3 regions of the Paenibacillus enshidis genome follow, and region 3 is predicted to be linked to each of the others. Evidence: predicted binding sites of a transcription regulator. Region 3 holds the regulator's gene; each other region holds the start of a gene.

Region 1 (6,087 bases), on a different contig from region 3:
CGTAACGCTTCGAGCTCAGCAAAATTTTGCCCTGCAGCCGCGGTGCCAGCTGGTCAACCGTCGCCTCCGCTTCACGCCGGCATTCCTCCGAACTGAGACTGCCCCAGCTGCGGTTGTCTGCTTTCAGGCGAGCCGCCATATTCCCCAGGGCCGCGTGAAACAGCTGACCGATGTCCGGCGCCTTCAGCTTATAGACCTGCCGTTCCTTCAGCTTCAGCCCGTGGGACGCGAAATGCGAAAATGGACAGGCCACAAAACGCTCCATCCGCGATACGCTAGTCCGCAACCGCTTGCCGTACAGAACCCGGCTCGTCTCCTGCCGCAGCGGCTGAGCCCGGTTTTCATAGAACAGGGAGGTCAGCAGGATTTCCAGCTTCACACGGTTCTCTCCGCTGCCACCTGCATACCAGTTGTAGACCTCCCACCACAGTTCAGCTATGTCCGCGCCGCGCAACCACTGCCGCAGCTGCACGATCAACTGGGACAGCGCCTCAGGTGCATGCTGCGCATATTCTGCCTGAGCCATCCAGTCCGCTCCCGGCAGCGGCTGGCTCAGCAGCGGCTTTTCCTTCAGCCCTCTGAACATCAGACGCAAATATCTGATGTATTCCGACGGCAACAGTGTCCTGCCCTCTTCATCGGCGACCGGGTAGCTGACCCACAGCTTGCGTCCCGCCGTGGTCATCGCCGTATAGGCGAGAAAACGCTCATCCAGCAGCATGCGCGTCACATCCGGAGCAAGCGCGATTCCCTGCTCGGACAACCTGCTTCGCTCCTCCTCGCTGAGCACGCCCTCCTCCTGCGGCACGGCGGGCATGACGCCTTCGTTCACGCCTAGCAGAAAAGCATACTGAATGCCGCTGACCCGGGTACGGTCAGGGCTTCCTGCCAGCACCTGATCCAGCGCGGGCGGAATAAGAGCCAAGCGGTATTCGGCCAGCCCCGTTTCCAGCATGCCTGCGAACAGCTCGAACGGCAGCTTCTCCTCGCCCACCATCTCATGGATCTGATCCAGCAGCTCGAGCACGGCGTCCCAGATCTGGCTGTGCTCCCGCGCACGCTCCGGTTCACCCTGCTCTTGCGCATAACTAATCATCCGGTCCAGCTTGCTGCCTATATCCGCGTCCTCCAGCAGGCGGTACACCGCCTCACATTGCTCTCTGGCGGTTTTGGCCCTGGACATCCTTTTTTCGAAAGCGTGCAGCGGCACAACTACAGCAGCCCGGCACCGCTCCATCCGTTCCAGCGTTTCATCGCGGGCTTGAACCCGCTCGGTTTCATCCATTTCAAGCGACAGGTTTGGCACGGCCTGCCAGGGAGTGCCGTCCGTCCAACGGCTGCCCTGAATACCGCAGGCCAGCACATAATTCTCCAGTTCGTCCATGAAGTCACGGGTCACACTCCCGTCCGGCGGGAGCAGCAGGTCGGTCTTTACCGCCCTGAACACGTCCTCATAGCGCCAGCGTCTGCGTACGATATCGAGAGAAGCACGCACAAATTCAACCAGTGGATGATGCAAAATATCCCGTTTCTGGTCAATGAAGAGCGGAACCTCATATTTTGCGAAAAGTGGCTCCAGCAGATGCTCATAATCGGCAGGATTGCGGACGAACACGGCCATGTCGCGGTAGCGTATCCCTTCCTCGCGCGCCAGCCGCCTCATTTCGCGGATCGCCCCTCCCAGCTCGGCGCGGCGGTCGGCGGCGGCATACAGCTCGATGCCGGCCGGGGGCTCAGTGGATGCCCAGACTGTGCGCCGGTCAAATCCGGCTTCCAGATGAGCCAGTTCGGGACTGGAGGCGAAGCGCGGCAAAGTCTGAGGCTGCAGCGCTTCAACACGGACGTCTATGCCCCGCTCCCGTGCCATGCCCTGCAGCTTCACATATACCGACGCCGTCGGATGAAACAGGTCCAGCTCATGCGGCAGACGGTCAGGCGCATATGCCCGGTCCAGCGTCAGGGACACCGTCAGGGAAACGGAAGACAGCAGCAGCTGCTCGATCACTTTATATTCCTGCGGCGTAAATCCACGATAACCGTCCAGCCAGACGTTGGCACCGTCCAGCCAGGAAGAGTGCGGAATCTGTGCGGCCAGACGCATCATCGTATCCTCGCCATCCAGATACAAGGGGGCCAGCTCCTGCTCGAAGTCCCGGTAGAGGGTCAATATATCCTGAATCTTGCTGCCCAGGATCGGTGAACCTGACTCTCCCTGTATCCGCCCCAGCTGCTCCGGCAGGGAAGCAGGATTCTCCCCGTACCTTTTAAATTCAGTAAACAAGGCGTTCAGACGGTCAACAAAGCCGAGCTGGTCGCCCGAATCACGGAACACCTGCAGTTCGTCCTTCCTGCGGCGCACGATTTTATAAAGCAGCATTTTTTTGCCTTCTTCCGTCACGGGGGTTCGCGCTACACCTCCTGTCTCCTGCATGACTCTGTAGGCGAGCCGGCGGAAGCCCAGCACCTGGGCGCGCACGCTTCCCTTGATCTCACGCGACGACAGCAGATCATGCTCCGTATGGAAGGTTGCCTGTTCCGGGACAAGCAGGATAAGCGGCTTGCCCTGCGGCTGTTCCTTTAGCTCCCCAATGATTTCCTCGCGAATCCGTGTCGTTTTGCCGCTGCCCGAGCGGCCGATCAAAAAACGGAGTGACATCAGCATTCACCCTCCAACTCTATTTCAGCATGCTGCCTGGTGATGTAAGGCTTGACGCATAACAGCATGCGGCAGTTCGTTTAAATAACTATAAGTATAGCACAACTGCTTCCAAAGGAACGTATGTTTGGATAAAAAACAAGGCAAAAAACCCCTTGAGTAAACAGACGGTAGCCTGCCTTTCAAAGGGTGCTTGATGACTACATCCGGGCGCGGCTCCGCACCTCAAAGACGGCAAATTTCAAGTAATGGCCTTCCTCTACCCCCAAAATTTGCGGATGGTCTTTGCCTGCAGTACGCCATTCTACAAGCCGCAGAATCTTGCCGGCGTCCGCCGCCGCCTCCTGAATCGTATCCAGAAAAAGGTCCGGGCGCATATGGTAGGAGCAGCTTGCAGTGACGAGAAAACCGCCTTCATTGACAAGCTTCATGCCGTGCAGATTGATGTCCTTATATCCTCGGCTCGCGCCCTTGACGGCGCTTTTCGTTTTCGCAAACGCCGGCGGGTCCAGAATAACAACGTCAAAGGTCCGGCCTCCGCCCACAATCGGCTTGGAGGTATCGACCTTCTTCTGCCCCGCCTCCGCGCGTAAGTAACGCTCCTCCGTCCCCTTGACCTGCTCCCGCAGGTACTTGAACGCGTCTTCGACCACAAATTCGACCCGGTCCTCAAAGCCGTTCAACCGCACGTTTTCCCGCGCACTCTCAATGGCATGCTCTGAAATATCGAGGCAGGTGACCTTTTTGGCTCCGAATTTGCAGGCATTCAAGGTGAAGCTTCCCGTATGGGAGAAGCATTCCAGCACTGTCGCTCCGTCCCAGTACGGGAATTCAACGACTTTGCCGCTTTTATTGACAGGTCTTTGCACCTGTTGTCCGTCGGCCTCGACCATCTGCAGCGTAATGCCGCTTCTTGCCCCCCATCCCTTCATGAGCGGAGCGATGGCAGCTCTGTTCTCGCGCTGGTCAAAGAAGTAGCCTGTCTTCTGCCCTTCCACGATATCCACCTTGATGAGCAGCCCGTTCTCCGTCACGGTTACATGGCGCGGGCATTCACCGTAAAGCGGGCCTTTGCGCTGCTCCAGCCCTTCAAGCTCACGTATGGACACATCGCTGCGTTCATAGATCCCGGCAGGCCCGAACACCTCGACAAGCGCTTCGGTGATCTCCTCCCGGCAGCAGTCCATGCCCAGCGTAAGCAGTTGAACCACCAGCACATCCTTAAAACGGTCCACGATCAGACCTGGCAGAAAATCCGCCTCCCCGTACACCAGCCTGTAAGCATCCCCCTCTGGAATAAAGCGCTGGCGGTGCTTCAGGCATTCGCGGAACCGATCCGCGAAAAACGCCTTGTCCATCCGCTCCAGCGGCTGATAGGACACCACCCGTACGGTAATTTGTGAAGCGGGATTATAATAGCCGGACGCCAGGAAACGTCCCTGGTGATTCAGCACTGCAACCACTTCTCCAGGAGACGGCTCGCCTTCCACGGATGCAATTTCATTTTTGAAAATCCAGGGATGCCCCTGCTCCAGCCTTTTCCTGCGGCCGCGCTCCAATATAACTGATGCCATTGCATTACACTCCTCTATTTGCAGAAAGCGGCGCCTGTGCCGCTTTCCGGTATGTTCACTCATTTAACCTGTCATGGTTGTCCACACTGCCGCATATACGTGATATAGCCGTTTTTTTCAATCAGAACAACGAATTGGATCGGAAAGGAGATTTCTCCGTGTTCTTTCATATTATACTTCCTCTGTCAGGCGGTCTGCTCGTTTTCCTTGGGGGAATGAAGCTGATGGAAGCCGCGCTCCGGCAATTGGGCGGGCCGCTGCTGTCCAGCTGGCTGAACCGCGCCACAGCTTCTCCCTTGAAAGGGCTTCTCTTCAGCTCAGGCCTTACCGCTCTGCTGCAAAGCAGCACGGCCGTCACCGTGTTGACCATCGGGCTTGTCAACGCCGGACTGCTCACCTACGGACGCACGCTCGGCATTATCCTGGGCACGAACATCGGCACTGTCGTCACGACCGAGCTGCTCAGCCTGCAGCTTGGTCGATGGGCCATGCCCCTGCTTATAATTTCGCTGCTGGCCTGGGCCGTGTCCGTCATCATCGTGGAGCGGGAAGCCCCTTTCCGTACCAAACCGCCGTCTAAGCTGCTTGCCTTTCAATATGCCAGCCTTGCCTGCGCCGGCTTCGCCCTGCTGCTCGGCGGCATCCGGGTCATGCAGGCCATCGGCCCCTGGGTCAGCGATGCCGGCATGTTCCGCTGGTTCCTTGAACGCTCCGGGGACAGCATGTGGTGGGCCTTCACCGCTGGCGCCTGCCTGACGGCCATCATCCACAGCAGCGCCGCCGTCATCGGCACCGCCATCAGCCTGGCGGCGGCAGGTGCGCTCCCGGTGGAGGTCGGCATCGGCATCGTGATCGGCTCCAATGTCGGCACCTGTGTCACCGCTCTGATCGCCGCCCTTGGCGGAAGTCGTGCGGGTCACTTTGTAGCCTGGTCTCACACCGGGCTCAACATTGCCGGCGCGCTCCTGTTCATGCCTTTTATCGACCAGTTGGCACAGGCGGCCGCCTGGATGTCCTCCGGCGCGGGAGCACAGATCGCCCATGCGCAAACCTTGTTCAATGTGATCTGCTCCCTTGCCGTTCTGCCTTTATGCTATTTGCCGTTCTGGGAGCGAATGGGCTCCCTGCCGACTGTGCCGCCTACTGCACGCTGATGTTGAGCAGGGCAAGCCCCTTGCGCAGAATGGCGTCATTGTTGTCGTAGCCGCCCTCTCTCTGTCTGCGCCAGGCAGCCTGCGGCTCGTACCACTCAACGCCCTTGATTTCTTCCTCCTGGGCCTTCAGTGTACCGTCCACGGCTTCAACCAGATAATAATGGACCTCTTTGTCCACTTCGCCGTATTCCGCATGCGGGTAGGTATAAGCAATGATATCGACTTTATCCGCAATGCGGCCCGTAATTCCGGTTTCCTCCAAAATCTCGCGCAGCGCGGTCTGCTCGACCGTCTCGCCCGGCTCCATCTTGCCTTTAGCCAGCGATATTTTGCCGTATCGGTCTGTAATAAGCTGGATTTCGAGCGCTCCATCCTCGTGGCGGCGGTATACAACGCCTCCTGCGGATATCTCTTTTCTGGCGGCCATCTCTAGTTCCCCTTTCTCTTTGTAGAACAAGGATTTCATCCTCCGGAAGACGGAAAGACGAAATCCTTGCAGTCTCTTCTGTAATTCAGAATGCCTGATGACCGGTTCTTACAGCGCGGTTGGCAGACCTGCCTCCATGACACGGACGAGCTGACCTCTGCTTTCGTTGACGCCCGCTGCGGTCATTTTGACGCGGACGACCTTGCCGTTCATATCCGGGGAGCCTTCGAACACCATCTGGATATAGTTGTCGCTGTAGCCGTGCAGCAGACCTTT
Region 2 (6,087 bases), on a different contig from region 3:
AGCTGCTTGTCACTGCAGTGCTCATCTCGCTTGTGGAGATGGGGAAGCTGGATTCCTGGGTGGCTGTAGTTATCGTAAGCCGGGAGTTTGCCGTTACCGGACTGCGGCAGATTGCGCTGCTTGACGGCTCCGTGGTGGCTGCGAGCAATTGGGGCAAGCTGAAAACGGTCATACAGATCGTGGCGATTGTTGCTTTGCTGATCAACAATTTCCCTTTTGTTTTTATGGGGATTCCGTTTGATCAAATTGCGATTTGGGCGGCCGCTGTCATTACCATTTATTCGGGGTATGATTATTTTGTAAAGAATAAGCATTTGCTCCGTTCCTCCAAAGCTTGAGCACAGGCTTTCCTGTGCTTGAGGACGAATGCAATAGGGTTGCCTATTGCTTTTTCTTTTGGAGCAGCGGAGATGCGATATTAATTGATATGGGGGACACCGAAATGAAAGCAGAAATCATCGCAGTAGGCACCGAATTGTTGCTGGGGCAAATTGTGAACACAAACGCCCAGTATCTATCCCAGGAGCTGGCGGCGATCGGGGTTGATGTCTACTTTCAAACCGTGGTAGGCGACAATATGACACGCCTTGAGAGCGCGGTGAAAGCGGCGCAGAGCCGGGCGGATATTATTCTGTTTTCCGGCGGGCTGGGGCCGACCCAGGATGATCTGACCAAGGATGCGATTGCCTCCGTGCTGGGACGCGAGCTGCATATCGACAGATTATCGATGGATAAAATCGAGGGCTTCTTCCGGGATCGTGGTGTTGAAATGACGGAGAACAACCGTCGCCAGGCCTTGACGATTGCTGGAGCCACACCGCTGAAAAATGAAACCGGGCTAGCTGTGGGCAACGCGCTTGTACAAGAGGGGAAATACTATGTTATTCTGCCCGGTCCTCCCAAGGAATTAAAGCCGATGTTTGAACAGGAGGCAAAGCCGTGGATTCTGCAGCACGCATTAGGTGGAAGCGCAATGGCGATTTACTCCAAAATGCTGAAGTTTGCCGGTATCGGCGAATCTGCGCTTGAAACGAGGCTGATTGATCTGATCGAAGGGCAGAGCGATCCGACAATCGCCCCTTACGCCAAGGAAGGGGAAGTGACGATCAGGGTGTCTACGAAGGCGGCAAGCGAAGCGGAAGCGCTTGTCAAACTGAATGCGGCGGAGGTACAGATCCAGCAGCGTCTGCCTGAGCACCTGTATGCCAGTGAAGATGTGCCCCTGGAAAAAATCATTGTGGAATGGATGAGCCAACTGGGACTGACAGTCGGGGCGGCGGAAAGCTGCACGGGTGGTCTCGTTATGGAAATGCTAACGTCCATTCCAGGCAGCGCTACGATTTTCAAAGGCGGAATCGTTTGTTACTCCAACGAGATCAAGAAGAAGCTGCTGAATGTGCCCCATGATTACCTTGAGGGAGAGAATTGTCCGGGAGCGGTGAGCCCGGAGGTGGCGCAGGTGCTCGCAGAGCAGGTCAGAATGGTCATGGACAGCGATTTCGGGCTGTCGGTTACAGGCGTGGCGGGTCCGGGTTATTCCGAGCTTAAGCCTGCAGGGCTTGTCTATATTGCGATCGCGGAGCGGGGCAAGGAGACGGAGATTCATGAGCTGCGCCTGAACGGCAACCGGGAGACCATTCGCATCCGCTCGGCCAAGGCTATTTTATACAGACTGTGGCGCCGGCTTGTAGAAAATGAAAAAGAATGATATAATCCAGTTACACGGAAGGACCGTGGCAACGAATTTGCCAACGGTTCTTTTTTTGTTTGAGGAAGTGAATACTTCTTTACTATCATTAAAGAATGCTCCCTTGTGCTGGTCCAAAGTTGTCGGATGTTATCGGACAGCGCAAAAAAAAACGAATGTATGTTCGAAAAAATGCTTGGCAAACGTGTCCAAACAAGGTATTATAACAGTATAAACAATGAAGGATGTGAGCTAATTGTCAGATCGTCGTGCTGCGCTGGATATGGCGCTCCGTCAAATAGAAAAGCAATTTGGTAAAGGTTCGATCATGAAGCTGGGTGAATCGACTCACATGCAGGTGGAGACAATTCCCAGTGGATCGATTGCTCTGGATATTGCGCTAGGAACCGGCGGCTTTCCAAGAGGCCGCATTATTGAAATATACGGACCGGAATCTTCAGGTAAAACGACGGTAGCGTTGCATGCGATTGCCGAAGTACAGAAGACTGGCGGACAGGCTGCCTTCATTGATGCGGAGCATGCTCTGGATCCTTCCTATGCAAAAAAACTGGGTGTCAACATTGACGAACTGCTGCTTTCCCAGCCGGACACGGGTGAGCAGGCGTTGGAGATTGCCGAAGCGCTTGTGCGCAGTGGCGCAGTAGATATCATTGTTATTGACTCGGTAGCGGCTCTCGTACCGAAGGCTGAAATCGAAGGTGAAATGGGAGATTCGCATGTGGGTCTGCAGGCACGCCTGATGTCCCAGGCTCTGCGCAAGCTCTCCGGTGCCATCAACAAATCGAAGACCATTGCCATCTTCATCAACCAGTTGCGCGAGAAAGTCGGCGTTATGTTTGGCAATCCGGAGACGACGCCGGGCGGCCGTGCTCTGAAGTTCTACTCCACAGTCCGGCTGGATGTACGCCGTATTGAAAGTTTGAAAATGGGCAACGACGTCGTGGGTAACCGCACCCGGATTAAAGTTGTTAAAAATAAAGTGGCCCCTCCTTTCAAACAAGCCGAAGTGGATATCATGTACGGAGAAGGCATTTCCAGGGAAGGCAGCTTGCTCGATATGGGTACCGAGCTTGACATTGTTGATAAGAGCGGCGCCTGGTATTCTTATGAAGGGGAGCGTCTCGGTCAAGGCCGTGAGAATGCCAAGCAGTTCCTGAAAGAAAATCAGAACCTGACGAATGCCATTGAACAGAAAATCCGCGTTGCAAGCAATCTCGTTACGACGGTTGCGGCTCCGAGCGCTGAGGATCTTGCGAAGGAAGCCAAAGAAGAGCAAGAACTGCTTGAGCTTGAATAATCGTTATATTGGATTACAATGGCGCCCTGCTTGTGATGAGCAGGGCGTTTTCATTTATATATCTTAAAAAAGGAAAGCTAAGAGAGGGCCTTTCAGGAATGAAGTATGAGCCGGTGGAAGAGAAGCATACAATTCAGCAGGGCATAGAACATTTCCCGGGTGATGAGGAGCTTGAAATTACCAGGGTAGAGCAGGGAAAGCGCGGCATGCGGGGCAGATACATGATACACTTCGGACCGTATTCGCTATCTGTTCTTGAGGATGTCATGATCAAATACCACATGACCAAAGGTTCGTTTTTCAATAAAAGTGAGCTGTCGGACATTGTCATGGCAGATGAGAGGCAGCAGGCATATGTCATGTCATTGCAATATTTGGCGCGCAAACCGCGAACACGTCAGGAGCTGTCAAGGCGCTTGCTGGAGAGAGAACTGGAACCGGCAGTCGTAGAGGAAACATTGGCCCGTCTAGAAAAAGAGAGGCTGGTGGATGACGAACTGTATGCCAGGCAGTGGGCACGGCAGAGAGTATCCGGTCGGGGAAAAGGGAAGTTATGGATCAGGCAGGAGCTTCAGCAAAAAGGTGTGGACAGATCGATCATTGCCCATGCACTCGGCGATATCAGCGAGGCGGAGGAATGGGAGAGCGCATTGCAGGCAGGTCAGAAAAAATGGGATCAGACTCGTGGTGAAGCAAGCGAAAAAAAGCGAAAAACCTATTCATTTTTAATGAGGCGTGGTTATTCCGGCGAGCTTACGAGAAGAGTTCTTCAGTCATTGCGCAGCAATGACCAGACAGATCTGAAAGCAGAGGAGGATGAACTGCTTTGGGATTAGCCTGTAAGCCTTCCCGGAGCTGGCGGCAGAGAGACGTATGTATGTTTGCCTTCTCTTGACAATGCTGATTGTCGAGTAATAAAATGGACATGAATCCGTGTTCACACGATCCTCTTTTTCCTTCCCCAAAAGGGGACGTCTGGAACTGATTCTCATCGCCCATAACAAGTGAAGCCGCCCTTCGGGCGGTATTGTACATGTGGAAGCATGTTCACATTGATGAAGCGTAATGAACAACTGAACAAGTCCCAAGGAATGCCTTGGAGGAACCAACGAGGAGGTGAACAGTATGAGTCCTGGAATCTCGATCATTCTCGTTGTAGCCGCATTATTCTTTGGGTTCGGGATTGGTTATTTTATTCGCAGATCTATTGCAGAAGCTAAAATTTCCAGTGCGGAGCAAGCTGCCGTACAAATTGTGGAGAACGCAAAGAAAGAGGCAGAAGCACTGAAGAAAGAAACGGTACTGGAGGCGAAGGACGAAGTCCATCGCATCCGTAACGAAGCTGAAAAAGAAACTCGTGAACGTCGGAATGAAATTCAACGGCAGGAACGAAGACTGCTGCAAAAGGAAGAGTCGCTGGATAAAAAAATAGAATCGCTGGAACGAAAAGAAGAACAAGTGGCTAACAAAGAGAAAAGAATTGATGAAACCCAGCAGCAAATTGAGCTGATTTACAAAAGTCAGGTGACAGAACTGGAACGGATATCCAACCTTACGATGGAGGATGCGAGGAGCATCATATTGTCTAACGTAGAGCAGGAAGTTCGTCATGAGACGGCTCAAATGATCAAGGAAATTGAGCAGCAGGCCAAAGAGGAAGCGGATAAGAAATCCCGCGAAATCATTACATTGGCTATTCAACGCTGTGCCGCAGATCATGTGGCCGAGACGACGGTATCTGTTGTAACTTTGCCGAATGAAGAAATGAAAGGGCGCATCATCGGACGTGAAGGACGTAACATCCGTGCGCTAGAGACCCTTACGGGCATTGATCTCATTATCGATGATACGCCTGAGGCTGTAATCTTGTCCGGATTTGATCCCATCCGCCGTGAAATTGCACGGACCGCTCTGGAGAAACTCGTCGCAGACGGGCGGATTCATCCGGCCCGTATCGAAGAAATGGTGGAGAAATCCCGTCGGGAAGTTGATGAACGAATCAGAGAATATGGTGAACAGGCTACATTTGAAGTGGGAGTGCACAGCCTGCACCCGGATTTGATCAAAATTCTCGGACGTCTCAAGTTCCGTACAAGCTATGGCCAGAATGTGCTTAAGCACTCCATGGAAGTGGCGTACTTGGCAGGCTTGATGGCCGGAGAATTAGGTGAGGATGTCGTGCTGGCGAGACGTGCAGGCCTTCTGCATGATATCGGCAAAGCGCTTGATCACGAAGTGGAAGGGTCTCATGTCGAAATTGGCGTGGAACTGGCGAAGAAGTACAAGGAGCATCCAGTTGTCATCAACAGCATCGCCTCCCATCACGGTGATGCGGAAGCCACTTCCGTCATTGCCATGCTGGTAGGAGCGGCAGACGCCTTGTCTGCTGCAAGACCGGGAGCCAGAAGAGAAACACTGGAAACGTATATCCGACGTCTGGAGAAGCTGGAGGCGATCTCCGAATCTTTTGAAGGTGTTGAGAAATCCTATGCCATTCAGGCCGGACGTGAAGTCCGTGTCATGGTGCAACCGGAAAAAGTGGATGATGCCGAAGCCTTCCGTCTGGCGCGTGATATTACCAAAACGATCGAAAATGAGCTTGACTATCCTGGGCATATTAAAGTAACCGTCATTCGGGAAACCCGTGCGGTTGAGTATGCCAAATAGATACACTTATGAAAGTGGCCCCGTGTGGGCCACTTTTCATTCTGTTAAAATAGAAGTATCGGATGCAATTCAGGTTAGGAGGAATTAAAATCAACGTATTATTTATCGGAGATATTGTAGGAAACGTGGGCAGAAAAGCTTTGAGGGAGAACCTTCCCTTCCTGAAGGAGAAGTTCAAGCCCCACTTTATTATTGTGAATGGAGAAAATGCGGCTGCCGGACGGGGAATCACCGGGGCCATTGCCAGGGAGTTTTTCGACTGGGGCGTTCATGGCATTACGATGGGAAATCACACCTGGGACAACAAAGAGATTTTCGAGTTCATTGATGATGAACCGAGAATGATCCGGCCGGCGAACTTTCCGCCAGGGACTCCTGGCCAGGGATATACGGTTGTACGATCAGGCGGGAAAGA
Region 3 (6,087 bases):
GGCGGATGGACAAGTCGATTGGGAGCAGGTCGAGTCGTCTATTACGGTGGCAACCAAGGTCATCGGCATCCAGCGTTCCCGCGGCTACGACTGGCGCTCCTCGTTCTCCGTTGCCAGTATTGGGGAAATGGTGCGGCGGATCAAAGCGATCCGCAGTGATCTGATCGTCTTCGTGGACAACTGTTACGGGGAGTTTACGGAAGAGCTGGAGCCTACGGAGGTTGGTGCCGATTTGATCGCAGGCTCTTTAATCAAAAATCCGGGCGGAGGCATTGCCGAAACCGGCGGTTACATATGTGGACGCAAAAGGTATGTCGATTTGGCTGCATACCGCCTCACGGCGCCGGGAATCGGCGCTGAGGTTGGCGCAATGCTGGGGACGACGCGCAGCATCTATCAAGGCTTGTTTCTGGCTCCGACACTCGTGGGACAGGCGGTGAAGGGGAGTATTTTTGCTGCCGCCGTATTTGAGACCATCGGATTTACAAGCAAGCCGGCCTGGGACGAGCATCGGACCGATCTGATTCAAGCCGTATCCTTTGCGGGGCCTGAGCATCTGATTGCGTTTGTACAGGGAATTCAAAAGGCTGCTGCGGTTGACAGTCATGTGGTGCCAGAGCCGTGGGATATGCCCGGATACGAACATCCTGTCATTATGGCGGCAGGTACTTTTATCCAGGGGGGCAGCCTTGAATTGTCGGCAGACGCGCCCATCCGGGAGCCGTATATCGGCTATATGCAGGGCGGATTAACGTATTCCCACGTCAAATTTGGCGTATTGAAAGCACTGCAAACGATGAAGGATCGTAATTTACTGTGAGTTTACCTAACACGCCGTTGACATTTTACATCAGGAAAATGTACAATGGGGTGAGTAGAATAGATCACTGGAAGGTTGATGAACGATGGGTGACGAAATTCGCAGAAATATGGCCTTATTCCCGATTGGAATCGTGATGAAGCTTACTGATTTGTCTGCCAGGCAGATTCGTTATTATGAGCAGCACAGTCTGATTGTTCCGGCGCGGACCTCAGGCAACCAGCGGTTGTTCTCCTTTAATGATGTGGAACGGCTGCTTGAAATAAAGGCTTTAATTGAAAAAGGTGTAAATATAGCAGGGATCAAGCAGGTGATGAACCCTGTCAGCAAGGAATCCGAGGAAGCGACAGTCATTACGGCCGATACGGAAGTCAAACGCCGTGAGCTGTCCGATACGCAGCTGCACCGTTTGCTGAAACAGCAGCTGGTGGCAGGCAAACGCCCGGGACAGGTATCGCTCATTCAAGGGGAGCTCTCGCGCTTTTTTAATAATAAGTGAGATATTTCTCAGATTTGTAAAATTCTTTTGGATACCGTCCACAGATAACAGATAAAAGGAGAGGTTACATTGAGTTATACAAAAGAAGACATTCTCCGCATTGCGCAGGAAGAGAATGTACGCTTTATCCGCCTGCAGTTTACGGATTTGCTCGGCACGATCAAGAACGTGGAAATTCCGGTGAGCCAGCTTGTGAAAGCACTGGATAACAAAATGATGTTTGACGGCTCTTCGATCGAAGGTTATGTGCGTATCGAAGAATCCGATATGTATCTATACCCTGATCTGGATACCTGGGTCATTTTCCCTTGGGTTACCCAGGATCGCGTGGCGCGTCTGATTTGTGACGTTTACATGCCTGACGGCACTCCTTTCGCTGGCGACCCGCGTGGCATTCTGAAGAGAGTGCTGAAGGAAGCGGAGCAAATGGGCTTTTCGTCCATGAACGTGGGACCTGAGCCGGAATTTTTCCTGTTCAAAACCGATGAAAAAGGTAATCCGACCGAAGAGCTGAATGATAGAGGCGGCTACTTTGATCTTGCCCCTACAGATCTGGGTGAAAACTGCCGACGTGAAATCGTACTGACCTTGGAGGAGATGGGCTTTGAGATCGAAGCCTCCCACCACGAGGTGGCGCCGGGACAGCATGAGATTGACTTCAAATATGCCGATGCGATTAAAGCGGCCGACCAGATTCAAACGTTCAAGCTCGTAGTGAAAACGATCGCTAGACAGCATGGCCTGCATGCAACGTTCATGCCGAAGCCGCTGTTTGGTGTGAACGGTTCCGGCATGCACTGCCACCAATCGTTGTTCCAGGGCGACGAGAACGCTTTTTATGATGAAAATGACCAGCTCGGCCTGAGCTGGACAGCCCGCCATTACATGGCCGGTATTTTGAAGCATGCCCGCGCGATGGCGGCGATTACGAACCCGACCGTGAATTCGTACAAACGTCTTGTGCCTGGTTATGAAGCTCCGTCTTACGTGGCCTGGTCTGCAAGCAACCGCAGTCCGATGATCCGTATACCGGCTTCGCGCGGTTTGAGCACCCGCGTCGAAGTCCGCAATCCGGACCCTGCCGCGAATCCTTATCTTGCGCTGGCCGTTATGCTTAAAGCAGGTCTGGACGGCATCAAACGCGAGCTTTCACTGCCTGCTCCAATTGACCGTAACATTTATGTCATGACAGAAGAGGAACTGGTGGAAGAAGGAATCGCCAGCCTGCCGGCTGATCTGAAAGAGGCGCTTGGCGAACTGCTGCGCAGCGAAGTCATTGCTGACGCGCTTGGCGACCACGCTCTTGCCTACTTCTATGAGCTCAAGGAAATCGAATGGGATATGTACCGCACACAGGTTCACCAATGGGAGAGGGATCAGTATTTGTCCCTTTACTAAGGGGGAGAGTCCTTGGCGCATCAGCGCTGAGGGCTTTATTTATTTGGACGATGGAAATATAACGTGCAAATGAAGTTCGGACGGAAAAGCCTTGGACACTCCAAGGCTTTTGGTTGTAAATAGTCACATTTGGATAAGGGGGGGCTGTTTAGCGGCCTCTTCTTTTTTTGCCTACAGAGCAGATGTAGCAGCTTGGGTCGTTTTTCACGATTACAGGGTACATATGATGCGGTATAGGAACCGGATGGCATTTGTTGATCACTTCAATGGGGTGAACTACCGGAACGACCGTTGGATAGTAGCGATCATTGATGATTCGAATCGGAGGGCAGACGATAGGCGCTGCTGCCGGATAATAAGTCATTCTGACAACTCCTTTCGGATATGTTGATATAACATATGCCATTTAGCCGTGCTTGATTGGACAATTGCCTGACGGCAGACATTCCTCAGCATTAGCACAGAAACAGAATCATTCATCACATGAACTTCGGATGGAACAGGAACACCCCTGCATTTTATGCAAGATAGCACAAAATGCAGGGGTGTGTTCGGTCTAAGCTGATTTAGTGGAAATCTCTGAACAAACCGACTACCTTGCCCAGTATGCTGACTTTGGTCAAGCGCAGCGGTTCATATTTCGGGTTCTCGGGTTGAAGCCGGACATGATCTTTCTCTTTGTAGAAGGTCTTCACGGTCGCTTCGTCCTCTTCCGTCATCGCCACAACAATATCTCCGTTATTAGCTGTTTGCTGCTGTCTTACAATAACAAAGTCTCCATTACTGATGCCTGCTTCGATCATACTGTCTCCTACAACAGACAGCATAAATATCTTGTCATCGCCGACAAATTGCTGAGGCAGTGGAAAATAATCCTCGATATTCTCTGTGGCCGTGATCGGAATGCCTGCGGTTACCTTGCCGACCACCGGGACCCGGGTTACCGTATAGCTGAACATATGTGTCTGATCCGAATCCTCCTGGCCGAGCAGCTCGATTGCCCGCGGCTTGGTGGGATCCCGGCGGATTAGCCCTTTCTTCTCAAGCCTGTCCAGATGTCCATGGACAGTAGAGCTGGAGGCGAGTCCGACCGCCTCCCCGATCTCTCTTACAGAGGGAGGGTATCCCTTTAAGCGAACCTCATTACGTATGAATTCCAAAATTGCCTGCTGTCTACTGGAAATCTTAGACATATCCCATCAACCCCATTTAAGTAACGTTTGGGAAAATTATAGCATAGAACTGTCGTTCGTACAAACATAAGTTCTGAAAGTCGGCAAACAAATTTTTGCTGATGAAAAGTTATTGTTCAGCAGGCTCCGCAGCCGCAAACCGTGCTTGAACAGATGCGGTTTTACAGATGAAATCAGAAAGAAAATAAAAGGGAACATGCGTTCTAATTCGCACTTGTGCAAAACATGTGTTCGTGTTATATTGGTTTCGAGATAAACAAGAACACATGTTTGGAGGTTGTTGACATGTTAAAATACAGCTCCTATCAAAGCATATATCATACGGCCACGGTACAGGGCGGACACACGGACGTGAGAACCGCCGCGCAGAAGGAAAACTCACTGGTCGGCCTGCTTCGTTTAATCGTTGTCGTAATCGTGCTCTGGATTTCTTTTGCCGGCCTGTTTACAGTATTTGCAGGTTCGTCCGGTTTGCATGCATCCGGGGAGAAGGTAGTCGTACTTTCAGGGGATACGTTGTGGGCAATCGCACAGGAACACAAACCCGACCATATGGATACAAGAGTTTATATGGAAGGAATTATTCGGATCAACGGGCTTAAGAGCTCCGGAATCAGGGCGGGGGATGTGCTGCACCTGCCAGAATTTTGAGAACAAGCCTGTTGCGGAGCTTGCAGGGGAACCTTGACAAGCTCTTTTTAACGTGTCAAAGTGTATAGTATCTTTGCTTATTTGGAGGGGACAAAAATTGGATATTGACAGCTTGGTAGCGCGCATCAATGAGCTCGCGCGCAAAGCAAAAGGAGAGGGCCTGACTGAAGCCGAAATAAAGGAAAGAGCCGAGCTTCGCGAAATTTATCTGGGCAACATCCGCAAAAATTTCCGCCAGCAGCTGGAATCCATCGAATTTGTGGATGACGAGCCGGACCAAGACAAAGGACTAAAGCATTAATTACATTATATAGCGATATACAGCCGGTGTTATGGTCCGGTCCGCTTGTCGGCGGCCCGTGCAGATGCGCCGTCACTATTTAGAGGAAGGAAATGTGCATATGGCTGGTTCATTTGAAAGAAAAATTCGCAAAAACATGGAGAAAGTGAACAAACAGCGCAGAAAGCAGGGGGGACAACCGATCGGCAGCAGCACAGGCAATGCCGGCGATACATATTATGGGCGCAATTTGACAGTCCCGATCATGCTGATGGGCCTGTCTGTCCTGTATCTGGTCTTGACCATGTTCTGGACACAGATAGGCATGAGGGGCATGGATTGGCTTGTATTCGGACTCTATATACTGCTTGCAGTTGTATTTTTTCTTCGCCGTCCGTACCTGCGGGTTGGCAAAAACGCTCTGTATACGTTAAAAGGCGGCAGAGAGCGTTCCATGCCAGCGGATCAGATCAAGGGGATCAAGGTTCAATCCGGATATGTTATCGTTGAAAAGCAGGGCAAAGGTGGCAACTGGATTTTTAACAAAACGCTGGGCCGGTATGATACCGGTGCCATCGCAGAACGGCTCGAGAAATTTGCAGCTTCCAACCAAATCGCGTTTCAATCGGAAGGGTCCGAGTCATAATCGTACACACGGAACAGGCTTTAACAGCCATCGGGTGAATTAAATGAAGGAGTGGGACTAGCAGGATGACGATTCAAGCGGTAATGTTTGATCTGGATGATACACTGTTGTGGGATGAGCGCAGTGTTGAAGAAGCGTTTGCAGCCGTATGTCAGACGGCCTCCGAGGCAACCGGGGTGGATCCGGTCAAGCTGGAAGATGCGGTAAGGGCAGAGGCCAGATTACTTTATGAATCCTATGAGACCTTCCCTTTTACGAAAATGATAGGCATTAATCCTTTTGAAGGCTTGTGGGCAACTTTTACTGGCGGAGATCAGCCCGAATTCCGGCAGCTGGAACAGTTGGCGCCCGTATACCGCAAGGAATCCTGGAGAAGAGGACTCGAACAAGTTGGGGTATCCGATGACGGGCTGGCTGGCAGACTTGCCGAACAGTTCGGGACCGAACGGAGAGCTCGGCCATATGTATATGAAGAAACCTTCCAGGTGCTTGATGACCTCAAGGGCAGATATAAGCTATTGCTGCTGACGAACGGATCTCCTTCGCTGCAGCAGGAGAAGCTGGACGGAGTGCCGCGGCTGATTCCTTATTTTGATCATA

The links. The regulator LexA, encoded in region 3, represses DNA repair genes until DNA is damaged. The targets are predictions, from matches to a motif close to CGAACATATGTTCG.
Region 1: a site for LexA is predicted at 2,773-2,786, ahead of addB (helicase-exonuclease AddAB subunit AddB). Genes of this name have one in related genera too.
Region 2: a site for LexA is predicted at 1,861-1,874, ahead of recA (recombinase RecA). Genes of this name have one in related genera too.

The regions. Positions count from the first base shown of each region.
Region 1 is NZ_JBHHMI010000003.1:128,983-135,069, reverse strand. It holds gene addB (helicase-exonuclease AddAB subunit AddB) at 1-2,656, opposite strand, end outside; gene ACE41H_RS05030 (class I SAM-dependent rRNA methyltransferase) at 2,857-4,230, opposite strand; gene ACE41H_RS05025 (Na/Pi cotransporter family protein) at 4,389-5,384, shown strand; gene ACE41H_RS05020 (NUDIX hydrolase) at 5,371-5,811, opposite strand; gene mtaB (tRNA (N(6)-L-threonylcarbamoyladenosine(37)-C(2))-methylthiotransferase MtaB) at 5,920-6,087, opposite strand, start outside.
Region 2 is NZ_JBHHMI010000004.1:302,254-308,340, forward strand. It holds gene pgsA (CDP-diacylglycerol--glycerol-3-phosphate 3-phosphatidyltransferase) at 1-338, shown strand, start outside; gene ACE41H_RS07560 (competence/damage-inducible protein A) at 443-1,708, shown strand; gene recA (recombinase RecA) at 1,944-3,005, shown strand; gene ACE41H_RS07570 (regulatory protein RecX) at 3,104-3,841, shown strand; gene rny (ribonuclease Y) at 4,131-5,672, shown strand; gene ACE41H_RS07580 (TIGR00282 family metallophosphoesterase) at 5,735-6,087, shown strand, end outside.
Region 3 is NZ_JBHHMI010000001.1:340,933-347,019, forward strand. It holds gene ACE41H_RS01425 (methionine gamma-lyase family protein) at 1-820, shown strand, start outside; gene ACE41H_RS01430 (MerR family transcriptional regulator) at 906-1,319, shown strand; gene glnA (type I glutamate--ammonia ligase) at 1,389-2,717, shown strand; gene ACE41H_RS01440 (hypothetical protein) at 2,866-3,081, opposite strand; gene lexA (transcriptional repressor LexA) at 3,284-3,910, opposite strand; gene ACE41H_RS01450 (LysM peptidoglycan-binding domain-containing protein) at 4,196-4,561, shown strand; gene ACE41H_RS01455 (DUF896 domain-containing protein) at 4,659-4,862, shown strand; gene ACE41H_RS01460 (hypothetical protein) at 4,963-5,487, shown strand; gene ACE41H_RS01465 (HAD family hydrolase) at 5,553-6,087, shown strand, end outside.